Regions from separate parts of the Burkholderia sp. JP2-270 genome, predicted to be linked through region 2. Evidence: riboswitches for the same ligand, from Rfam matches in the RefSeq annotation. Region 2 holds a riboswitch; the other holds the start of a gene.
What was found. A riboswitch is a leader RNA that binds a small molecule or an ion and turns the genes downstream of it on or off. The one in region 2 is predicted to bind manganese.

Region 1: linked by a shared signal. The riboswitch ahead of DM992_RS16545 (TMEM165/GDT1 family protein) and the one ahead of DM992_RS27665 (sodium:calcium antiporter) in region 2 are both predicted to bind manganese.

Annotation. Positions count from the first base shown of each region.
Region 1 is NZ_CP029824.1:3,500,755-3,505,620, reverse strand. It holds gene pepN (aminopeptidase N) at 1-561, opposite strand, end outside; gene DM992_RS16550 (DUF4136 domain-containing protein) at 748-1,449, shown strand; gene DM992_RS16545 (TMEM165/GDT1 family protein) at 1,502-2,074, opposite strand; yybP-ykoY riboswitch at 2,153-2,290, opposite strand; gene guaD (guanine deaminase) at 2,440-3,759, opposite strand; gene DM992_RS16530 (hypothetical protein) at 3,776-4,123, opposite strand; gene DM992_RS16525 (adenosine deaminase) at 4,151-4,866, opposite strand, start outside.
Region 2 is NZ_CP029825.1:2,121,859-2,126,724, reverse strand. It holds gene DM992_RS27675 (EAL domain-containing protein) at 1-670, opposite strand, end outside; gene DM992_RS27670 (methyl-accepting chemotaxis protein) at 878-2,581, opposite strand; yybP-ykoY riboswitch at 2,942-3,120, shown strand; gene DM992_RS27665 (sodium:calcium antiporter) at 3,192-4,202, shown strand; gene DM992_RS27660 (copper-binding protein) at 4,324-4,692, opposite strand; gene DM992_RS27655 (efflux RND transporter permease subunit) at 4,683-4,866, opposite strand, start outside.

The DNA.
Region 1 (4,866 bases), on a different replicon from region 2:
GGGCTTGCGGAACGGGTCTTCCCATTTCGCGAAGTGGCGGCCGTTGGGCAGGTCGCCCGAATCGACGAGGTTGCCGTTCGACAGCAGCACCGGGTACGCGGCCTTGTCGGCGCGCAGCGTGACCGTGTACGACGCCATCACGTCGGGGCGGTCGAGGAAGTAGGTGATGCGGCGGAAGCCTTCGGCTTCGCATTGCGTGAAGAAGTTGCCGCTCGACACGTACAGGCCCGACAACGTCGTATTCTGGTCGGGCGCGCATGCGCTTTCGAGCGTCAGCTCGAAAGCCTCGGGGACGTTCTCGACGGTCAGCCCGTGCTCGTGCGCGCGCACGGCGCCGTGCGGCGCACCATCCAGCCGTGCGCCGAGGAATTCGAGCGCTTCGCCCATCAACTCCAGGTGCGGCGCGGGCGCGGCGTCCGGATTGCGGCGCACGCGCATCGTATTCCTGACGATCGTGCGGGCCGGCGCGAGATCGAATTCGAGCGCGACGGAATCGATGAGGAAGGCCGGCGGCGTGTAGTCGGCGCGGCGGATCACGGTGGAGGAGGCGTTGTCGGACATGGTCGTCGAGATCGGTGGAGTGGGGGACGGGCCCGCGGCACGGGCCGGGCGAACCGGGCCATTGTACAAAGGCTTGCGGCTGCGTGCCGCGCGAACTTTTTACCGGGTCCGGCAGTCCGCGTATTATCGGCATCCCGTCCGGTTCGCGCGGTGCGACGAACGGGTGACGGATCGACGAGGATCAACATGAAACGCGAATGGATTTCTCGCGGTGCGGGCTGGGCGGTGGCGCTGTGCGTGGCGCTGCTGACGGGCTGCACCAGCTATGTGACGACCCAGGTCACGGCTTTCTCCGACTGGAGCGGCAGCGATGCGACACGCACCTATGCGTTTACGCGCACCGAGGCGCAGAAGAACAGCATCGAGCAATCGACCTACGAGCCGATCGTCGCGAGCGAGCTGTCCGCGTATGCGTTCCGGCAGGTGCCGCAGGCGCAGGCGCGGTATCTCGTCGGGCTGACCTATGCAGTCGGCAGCGATCTCGTGACGGTGCCGCAACCCGTCTACTACGATCCCTGGTTCGTCGGGCCGGGGCCGTACTGGCGGCGCGGGCCGTGGGGCCCGTGGGGGCCCTGGGGGCCGATGCCGGCCGGCTACGTCGCGCAGACGTACCAGGTGTTCGACTATATGCTCGGCATCCGCATCACCGAGCGCGCGACGGGCAAGGAGGTCTACAACGTGTCCGCGCGCACGACCGGCGACAACGGCACGCTGCTGTTCGCGATGCCGTTCCTTGCGCGCAGCGCGCTTGCCGATTTCCCGCTGTCGAACGGCGCGGTCCGCTCGGTCCGGCTGCCGGTCGACAAGCGCGGCGGGCCGGCGGCGCCGGCCACCAACGAGCGTGCAGTGCCGGCTGCGCCGGCTTCGGCCGCGGCGGTCGCGAAGTAACGCTGGGTCAGCAACGGCGTGGCCGCCCGGCCGCGCCGGCCACCTCCGTGCGTCAGACCCCGACGCCCAGCAGCGCGAGCGCGCCGAGCACGACGAACAGCACGGCAGCGATCCCGTGCACGAGCTTCGTCGGCAGACGGTGCGCGAAGCGGTCGCCGAGCAGGATCGCCGGCACGTTCGCGAGCATCATCCCGAACGTCGTGCCGGCCACGACACCGATGTAGTCCTGGAAACGCGCGGCCAGCGCGACGGTCGCGATCTGCGTCTTGTCGCCCATTTCCGCGAGGAAGAACGCGACCAGGGTTGCGCCGAACACGCCGAGCCGCGAACGGTTGGCATTGGCTTCGTCGGCATCGAGCTTGTCCGGCACGAGGATCCACAACCCCATCGCGATGAACGAGAACGCGAGCGCCCAGCGCATGATCGACGGCGTGACGAGTGCGCCGAGCCATTCGCCGAGCGCGCCGGCGAAACCGTGGTTCACGAGCGTCGCGACGAGCACGCCGAGGATGATCGGTACCGGCTTGCGATAGCGCGCGGCCAGCACGAGGGAAAGCAGTTGGGTCTTGTCGCCGATTTCAGCGAGGGCGACGGCGCCGGTGGAAATCAGGAAGGCTTGGGACACGTATGGGGTTCCGCGGGCCGATGTTGTGCGTGCGAGCGACGATCCACGGCGCGCCGGGCCCTGATGCGGCGCACTGTGAACCATCGGTCTCGCCAGGCCTAGGTGGCTGCGTCCGCCATGGCCGAACGGCCAAGTCTGTTGACGGACGCCTCCGTCACGATGCGCGCCGGGGGCGCGAGGCATCGAGCGGAGCGGCTACTCCCCAATGAGCGGCGAATTCTAGCACGACGTGTCGCGGGCGGGAAAGCCGTCGGGTGGGGCAACGAAGGGCGTCGGGGCGCGGTCGGCGCGTGGCAACCTTCGATTGTCCGGCATGCGCGACGGCGGATGCGCCGCGCATGCCGGGACGGGAGTCCGGCGGGCCGTTACGCCGCGGCCGCGCGGCAGGCCGCGCCGCGTTCGTGGACGAGTTTGCCGGCCGCATAAGTGCGGTACACCGCGCGGTCGTCGCCGAGCAGCGCGAACGCGAACAGCAGCTCCTCGAGCGAATCCGCGCGCTTCGTGCGGCGCGCGAGCAGCGGCGTGGCCTGCGGATCGAGCACGACGAAGTCGGCCTCGGTGCGCGGCGCGAGCGTGCCGACCGTGTCGGCGAGATCGAGCGCCTGCGCGGCGCCGGCCGTCGCGAGCCAGAACATCCGTGTCGCGGTCAGGTGGTGGCCCGACAGCCGCGCGACCTTGTGCGCTTCGTTCATCGTCTGCAGCATCGAGAACGACGTGCCGCCGCCGACGTCGGTGGCGAGCGTGACGGGCACGTCGTATTCGCCGGCCTTGTCGAAATCGAACAGCCCGCTGCCGAGGAAGAAGTTCGACGTCGGGCAGTGCGCGACGACGGTGCGCGTCTCGGCCATCCGGCGCCGGTCCTCGTCGTCGAGGTGGATGCAGTGACCGTACACCGCGCGCGGACGCAGCAGCCCGTAGCGGTCGTAGATGTCGAGATAGCTGCGATGGCCGGGGAACAGCTCGGCCACCCATTTCACCTCGTCGACGTTTTCCGCGACGTGGCTCTGCACGAACACGTCCGGATGGCGGCGCGCGAGTTCGCCGCACGCTTCGAGCTGCGCCTCGGTCGACGTCGGCGCGAAGCGCGGCGTGATCGCGTACATCTGGCGGCCCTTGCCGTGCCAGCGGCCGATCAGCTCGGCGCTGTCGTCGTAACCCGATTGCGCGGTGTCGCGCAGGAATTCGGGGCAGTTGCGGTCCATCAGCACCTTGCCCGCGATCATCCGCAGGTCGCGCGCGTCGCTCGCCGCGAACAGCGCGTCGGCCGACTGCTTGTGCACCGTGCAGTAGACGAGCGCGCTCGTCGTGCCGCAGGCGAGCAGTTCGTCGACGAAGAAGTCGGCGACTTCGCGCGCATGCTCGGGATCGCCGAACTGGCGCTCGGTCGGGAACGTGTACTTGTCGAGCCACGGCAGCAGGCCGGGCGCCGGCGACGCGATCATGTCCGTCTGCGGATAGTGGATGTGCGTGTCGATGAAGCCGGGAACGATCAGCTTGTCGCGCAGGTCATGGACGATCGCGTCGCGCGCGAGCGTCGCGGCGAGCCGCGCATACGGACCGGCCGCGACGACCTTGCCGTCGTCGACGATCAGGAGGCCGTCGGTCTCGTAGTTCGCGGCCTGGCTCGATTGCGCCGGGTCGCCGTTGAAGGTCAGCAGTTGGGAACGAAAAGCGGTTTGCGTCATGACGAATGGTCCTGCATCAAGGTAAGGCGAACAGAAGAAGCGATCGATGCCGCGCGGGCGACGGCATGGATGGCACCGCCCGCGCGGCTGCGGGGCGGCGCTTCGCGAGCCGCCGCGACATACTGCGTGCGGCGCGGCGGGATGCGATTGCGCAGGCGTTCGTGGCGGCCGCGGCCGCCATCGCGTGATTGCCGGCGAATCTCGCAGCGTTGGCGATCGCGACCGATGCGGCGGCGACGGACAGCGCCGCCGCCACGCGGGCGACGAACGCGTTGAACGCGTTCGCGCCGGGCGCATTCATGCGTTCGGCTCTGCGCAAGGCCGGACCGGGAGTCGCGAAGCGGATGCCGTTGCCGTGTTTCATCTGTCTAGCGCACCTCGATGCGGGCCGTCACGCGGCCTGCCAGTACGCGTCGAGGCGCGCGATCAGTGCGTCGCGCTGCGCAGTGTCGACGAACGACGCCTCGAAGCCGTTGCGGATTACCGCATGGACTTCGGCATCGGTGAGGCGCAGCCCTTCGGCCGTCGCGAAGTAGTTTTCATTGACGTAGCCGCCGAAATAGGCCGGATCGTCGGAGTTGATCGTTACCGCGACGCCGCGGTCGAGCAGCGCCTTCAGCGTGTGCTTCGCCATGTCGTCGAACACGCACAGCTTCAGGTTCGACAGCGGGCAGACGGTGAGCGCCGTGCGCGTGCGCGCGAGGCGTTCGACGAGCGCCGCGTCCTCGATGCTGCGCACGCCGTGGTCGATCCGGTCGACCTTCAGCACGTCGAGCGCTTCGTAGATGTATGCCGGCGGGCCTTCCTCGCCCGCGTGCGCGACGAGCTTCAGCCCGAGCGAGCGCGCCTTGTCGAACACGCGCGCGAACTTCGTCGGCGGATGGCCGAGCTCGGACGAGTCGAGGCCCACGCCGATCAGGCGATGGCGATAGCGCTCGAACAGCGGCAGTGCGGATTCGAACGTCGCGAGCGCGTCCTCTTCGGACAGGTGGCGCAGGAAGCACAGAATCAGCTTGCTCGACAGCCCGCGCGGCTCGGCATCGGCGAGCGCGCGCTCGATGCCCGCGACGACCGTCTCGATCGGCACGCCGCGTTCGGTGTGCGTCT
Region 2 (4,866 bases):
GCGCGTCGCGCGATGGCGTGATGCGCCGCGATGTCAGCACCTGCGGCTTCGCAAAGTAGTAGCCCTGAAACAGTTCGAAGCCGGCGTGCATGGCGGCACCATGGTCCTCCCGTGTTTCGACTTTCTCCGCGATCGAAACCTTCCCGTGCTGCCTGACGGCGTCGATCAGCTCGCCAAGGTGCTCGCGCGGGCATTCGAGAAAATCGATCTTGACGATATCGACGTAAGGCAGAAAATCGAGCAGGCGCGGGGAAATCCGAGAAACATCATCCAGCGCGAGCCGGTAGCCCGCGCGCCGCAGTTCGGTACAGCGCCTGAAGAGCGCTCCGTCGAACGTCACGGTTTCGAGGATTTCGAGTACGAAGCGTTCACGCGGCAACAACCGGACGATGTCGGACATCAGCACCGTCCGGTCGACGTTCACATAGCCGGTGCGATCGCCCAGCGCAGCGTTGAGGCCAATATCGCCGATGAGTCTCTCGATGACCTGCGCAGTGGCAGCGGCGTCATCCGTGATTCGGGCGAGATTGGCTGTCCCGGAGCGGAACAGCAGTTCGAATGCGTTCAATACTCCGCTACGGTCCAGAATCGGCTGCCGCCCGAGGTAGACGTATTCCGGTGTGGCGGCTTTGCTGTCCGACGTCGGTTGATCGTCGGCGGGGCCGGGCAACGGTGCTCTTGTATTCAATCTTGAACGATTCCCTTTGAGTCAAGGTCTCGCGGATGCCAAGCGGGCATCCGTCGCATCCAGGGAGTTCGTTGCGCGAATGACTGGCGTCGTCTCCGGCTTCTTCAACTCTCGCGAAGACGCATGCGAACCTTCCGTGCCGGCGCCGCCCCGCACGGCTCGCTCCCACTCGTGACGCGGGATGGCCGCCTAAAAGCTGTCCCATTCTCCAGCCACGGCGGTTTGCGCTGCCAGAACGGGCTGCGGTGCGGGCCGATCCGGGGCTGACCCGGCTGGGGCCCGGGCGCGTGTCGGAGCCGCAGTCGTGTGCGTTTGCGCGACAGGGCGGCTGACTTCGGCGTCGCGTGACGCGTTCAGTCTGAACATTGAAACGGACGCCTTCAGATCGTTCGCCTGCGACTCGAGCGAGCTGGCGGCGGCGGCCGACTGTTCGACCAGCGCCGCGTTCTGCTGCGTGACTTCGTCCATCTGCGTGACGGCCTGGTTGACCTGGCCGATACCCTTGCTCTGTTCCCGTGATGCGGCTGTGATTTCCCCCATGATGTCCGTCACGCGCCTGATCTCGTACGTTATCTCGCGCATCTTCGCACCCGCTTCCCGTACATGGCCGGCACCTGCCTGCACGCGTTCCACGGAATCGTGGATCAGCTCCTTGATTTCCTTGGACGCCGCCGAGGAGCGCTGTGCCAGCGAACGTACTTCCGACGCGACCACCGCGAAACCCCGTCCCTGCTCACCCGCCCGCGCCGCTTCGACAGCCGCATTCAGCGCGAGGATATTGGTCTGGAACGCGATGCCCTCGATGATGCCGACAATGTTGGCGATCTTGTCCGAGCTGGCGTTGATGCCATCCATGGTTTCCACCACGCGTGACACGACAGTGCCGCCCTGCTCCGCCGCCTGGGCAGCCTGCGCGGCGAGTTGGCTGGCCTGGCTGGCATTGTCGGCATTCTGGGTGACGGTAGAGGTCAATTGCTCCATGCTGGCCGCCGTTTCCTCGAGCGACGCGGCCTGCTCTTCGGTGCGCTGCGACAGGTCCTGGTTGCCCGCCGCAATCTGGTGCGTGGCGGTGGCGATCGATTCGGCCGAAACCTTGATCGTGCCGATCGTCAGCGTGAGCTGCTCCTGCATGCGCTTCATCGAAAAAAGCAGGCTCGAGCGGTCGCCCGGTGCGGTCTTCACCACGGCGGTCAGATCGTTGCCTGCGATCCGGTTTGCAATCTCGGCGGCATAGGACGGCTCACCGCCCAGTGAGCGCAAGATGCCGCGGTTGAGCAGCAACACGACAACCGACAGGGCGCCGGCCAGTGCCACCAGAATCCCGAGGCTCTGGTACAGCGTCGAGCGGAATGCAGCATCGAGGTCGTCGACATAAAGCCCCGTCATGAGAATCCAGTCCCACGGCTGATAGGACACGTTGTAGACGATTTTCGGAGAGGCTTCGGTTCTCCCCAGTTTCGGAAAGGAATACGCGGTAAAACCCCGACCGGCGTGCTTGATGATGGCGACCGTGTCCCTGAAGAAGTAGACGCCGTTCGGATCCTTGAAATCGCCGACGTCCTTGCCTTCCAGTTCCGGTTTTGCAGGGTTCATCAGCACCGTCGGCTGCGAATTGAGGATCACGAAATAACCTTCTTCGCCGTACCGCATATTCCGGACGCTGTCCAAGGCCCGCTTCTGGGCTTCCGCTACCGGCATCGCGCCGGCGGCAGCCTGGTCGCCAAAGGTCTTGACCACACTCAGCGCGATCTCCGATGCGTGTTTCAGGTCTGCCTTGCGCTCCTCCAGCCGCATTTCTCGAGTCTGGTAAGCGTTGTAGATCGATATTCCGGCGAGACACAGCAGGCTCAGGATGAGTGGCAACCAGAGTTTCTGCGCAAATGACAGCTTCATGTGCTTACCGACCTTGCAGATTGACCAATGGGTAGGAGAAGGTGTGAAGCTGCACTCTGCAGAGTGCAGCTTCGACGGAATACTTGCAGATAACGGCCCGAGATCGATCGCGATTAGCAGTCGATTCCGGAGCAGTCCTTTACGGGAATTGCAAAATACCGGCTGCCGATATGTGATAAAGCAGGCACGGGCGCCAAGGACCAGGAGGCGTGTCAACGGCCGTTCACGATCAGGTAACGGTCGTACACGATAGTTGGCATGAAGGGCGGCTCGTGGTCGGACAGCGACATCCACCGAAATCCGCGAAGAAACACTTTTCGGGACGAAGGCTTGTCGAAAGAAATCCGCTCCGCTAGACTGCCCTTCGTCTTTGGGGAGTAGCCTGCTTTCCGCCCCGCGGAAAGCGAACGCGTCAACACACTCGGCTTTCGGCCGTGGCGCGTTCGGCCGAGTCGGTCTGGCGAGACCATGGGCACATCGCGTCGTTCCTGGTCGGACGTCGGCGGATGTGCCATGGTTCGTCAGCGTCCGACCACGGAGTCCCCATGTTCCTCCCAGCCGTTCCCCCGCGCCCCATCAACCTCTACGCACCAGCCTGCGGAGGTATCGCATGACTTTCATGTTCGTCGAACTGGCGTTCATGCTGATCGTGATCCTCGTGGCCGCCGAAGTCTTCACCAATGCGCTCGAACATCTCGGCGAACGTCTGAAGATTTCCGAAGGCGTGACCGGTTCGCTGTTCGCGGCCGTCGGCACCGCGCTGCCCGAAACGATGGTGCCGCTGCTCGCGCTGGCCGGCGGCACGGCGAACCAGGCGGTGAACGAGGAAATCGGCGTCGGCGCGATTCTCGGCGCGCCGCTGATGCTCGCGACGCTCACCACCTTCCTGATGACGCTTGCCGTGATCCGCTCGCGCGGGCTGCGCGGCACGATCGCGCCCGAACGCACGGGTTTCGTGCGCGACATGAACTACTTCCTGGCCGCGTTCTCGCTGGCGACCGCGGCGATGTTCGTCCCGCATCACAACTGGGCCGTGCGCGCGCTGCTTTCCGCGATGCTGGTCGGCATCTACGCGATGTACGTCGTGATGACGTTCCGTGCGTCGAGCCAGCTTGTCGATGCCGGGCACGGCACCGAGGCGCCGCATACGATGTTCCTGGCGCGCACGGGCCTGCCGACCAACCTGGCGACCATCGCGCTGCAGTTGCTGCTCGGCGTCGCGCTGCTGGTCGGCGGTGCGAAGGGTTTCATTCACGGCGTGGAGGGCGTGTCGCACGTGCTCGGCATATCGGCGCTGCTGCTGTCGCTGATCATCGTGCCGATTGCCACGGAATTGCCGGAGAAGGTCAACAGCGTGCTGTGGATCCGCCGCAAGAAGGACACGCTCGCGTTCAGCAACATCACCGGCGCGATGGTGTTCCAGGGCACGCTGCTGCCGGCGATCGGCATCATGCTGACGCCGTGGGAGCCACGCCCCGAAGTGCTGACCGGCGTGATCGTCACGCTCGCGGCGGCGGCCTGGCTGCGCATCAATGCGCGCAAGCGCGGGCTCGCGATCTGGGCGTTGCTGGCGAACGGTGCGGGTTATGCGGGGTATCTGTACCTGACGCTGGCGCGCTGACGCCGGGATCGGGCGCATTGCCCGACACGCGCACACGGGCGGACGCGGCAACGTCCGCCGCGCCGGCACGGTGTGCATCGTTGCACGGATGCGGGCGGCAACAACGCCCGCATCCTGACGATCAGAATGCCTTCACCAGCTTGACGATCGTCAGCGTGCCGTTGACGTTCTCGATCCGGACCCTGACCTTGTCGCCCACATGCACCTGCTCGAGCATGGCCGCGTCCTTCGCCTTGAACGTCATCGTCATCGGCGGCATCCCGACGTTGTCGAGCGCGCCGTGCTTCAGCGTGACCTTGCCGCTCGCGGCATCGACCTTCTTCACTTCCGCATCGGTCAGCGCGGCATTCGACTCGGCCGGGCCATCGGACGACATCTTCATGCCGGACATGTCCATGCCCGACATGTCGCCGGCGGCAAACGCGGGCGTTGCAAAAGCGCCGATCGCGAGAACGGCAGCGGTGGTAGCAATCAATTTCTTCATCGGGATTCTCCGGTTTGGGTGGACGGCACGTTCATGCCGTGAGGAACTGCATCGAAATGCCGCGCATCGCTCGCGCTCCGCACATGACGGCGCTGAAGCAGAAGCCATGCGGCGGGAATGACGAACATCGACAGCAGCGGCGCGGTGACCATGCCGCCGACCATCGGCGCGGCGATGCGC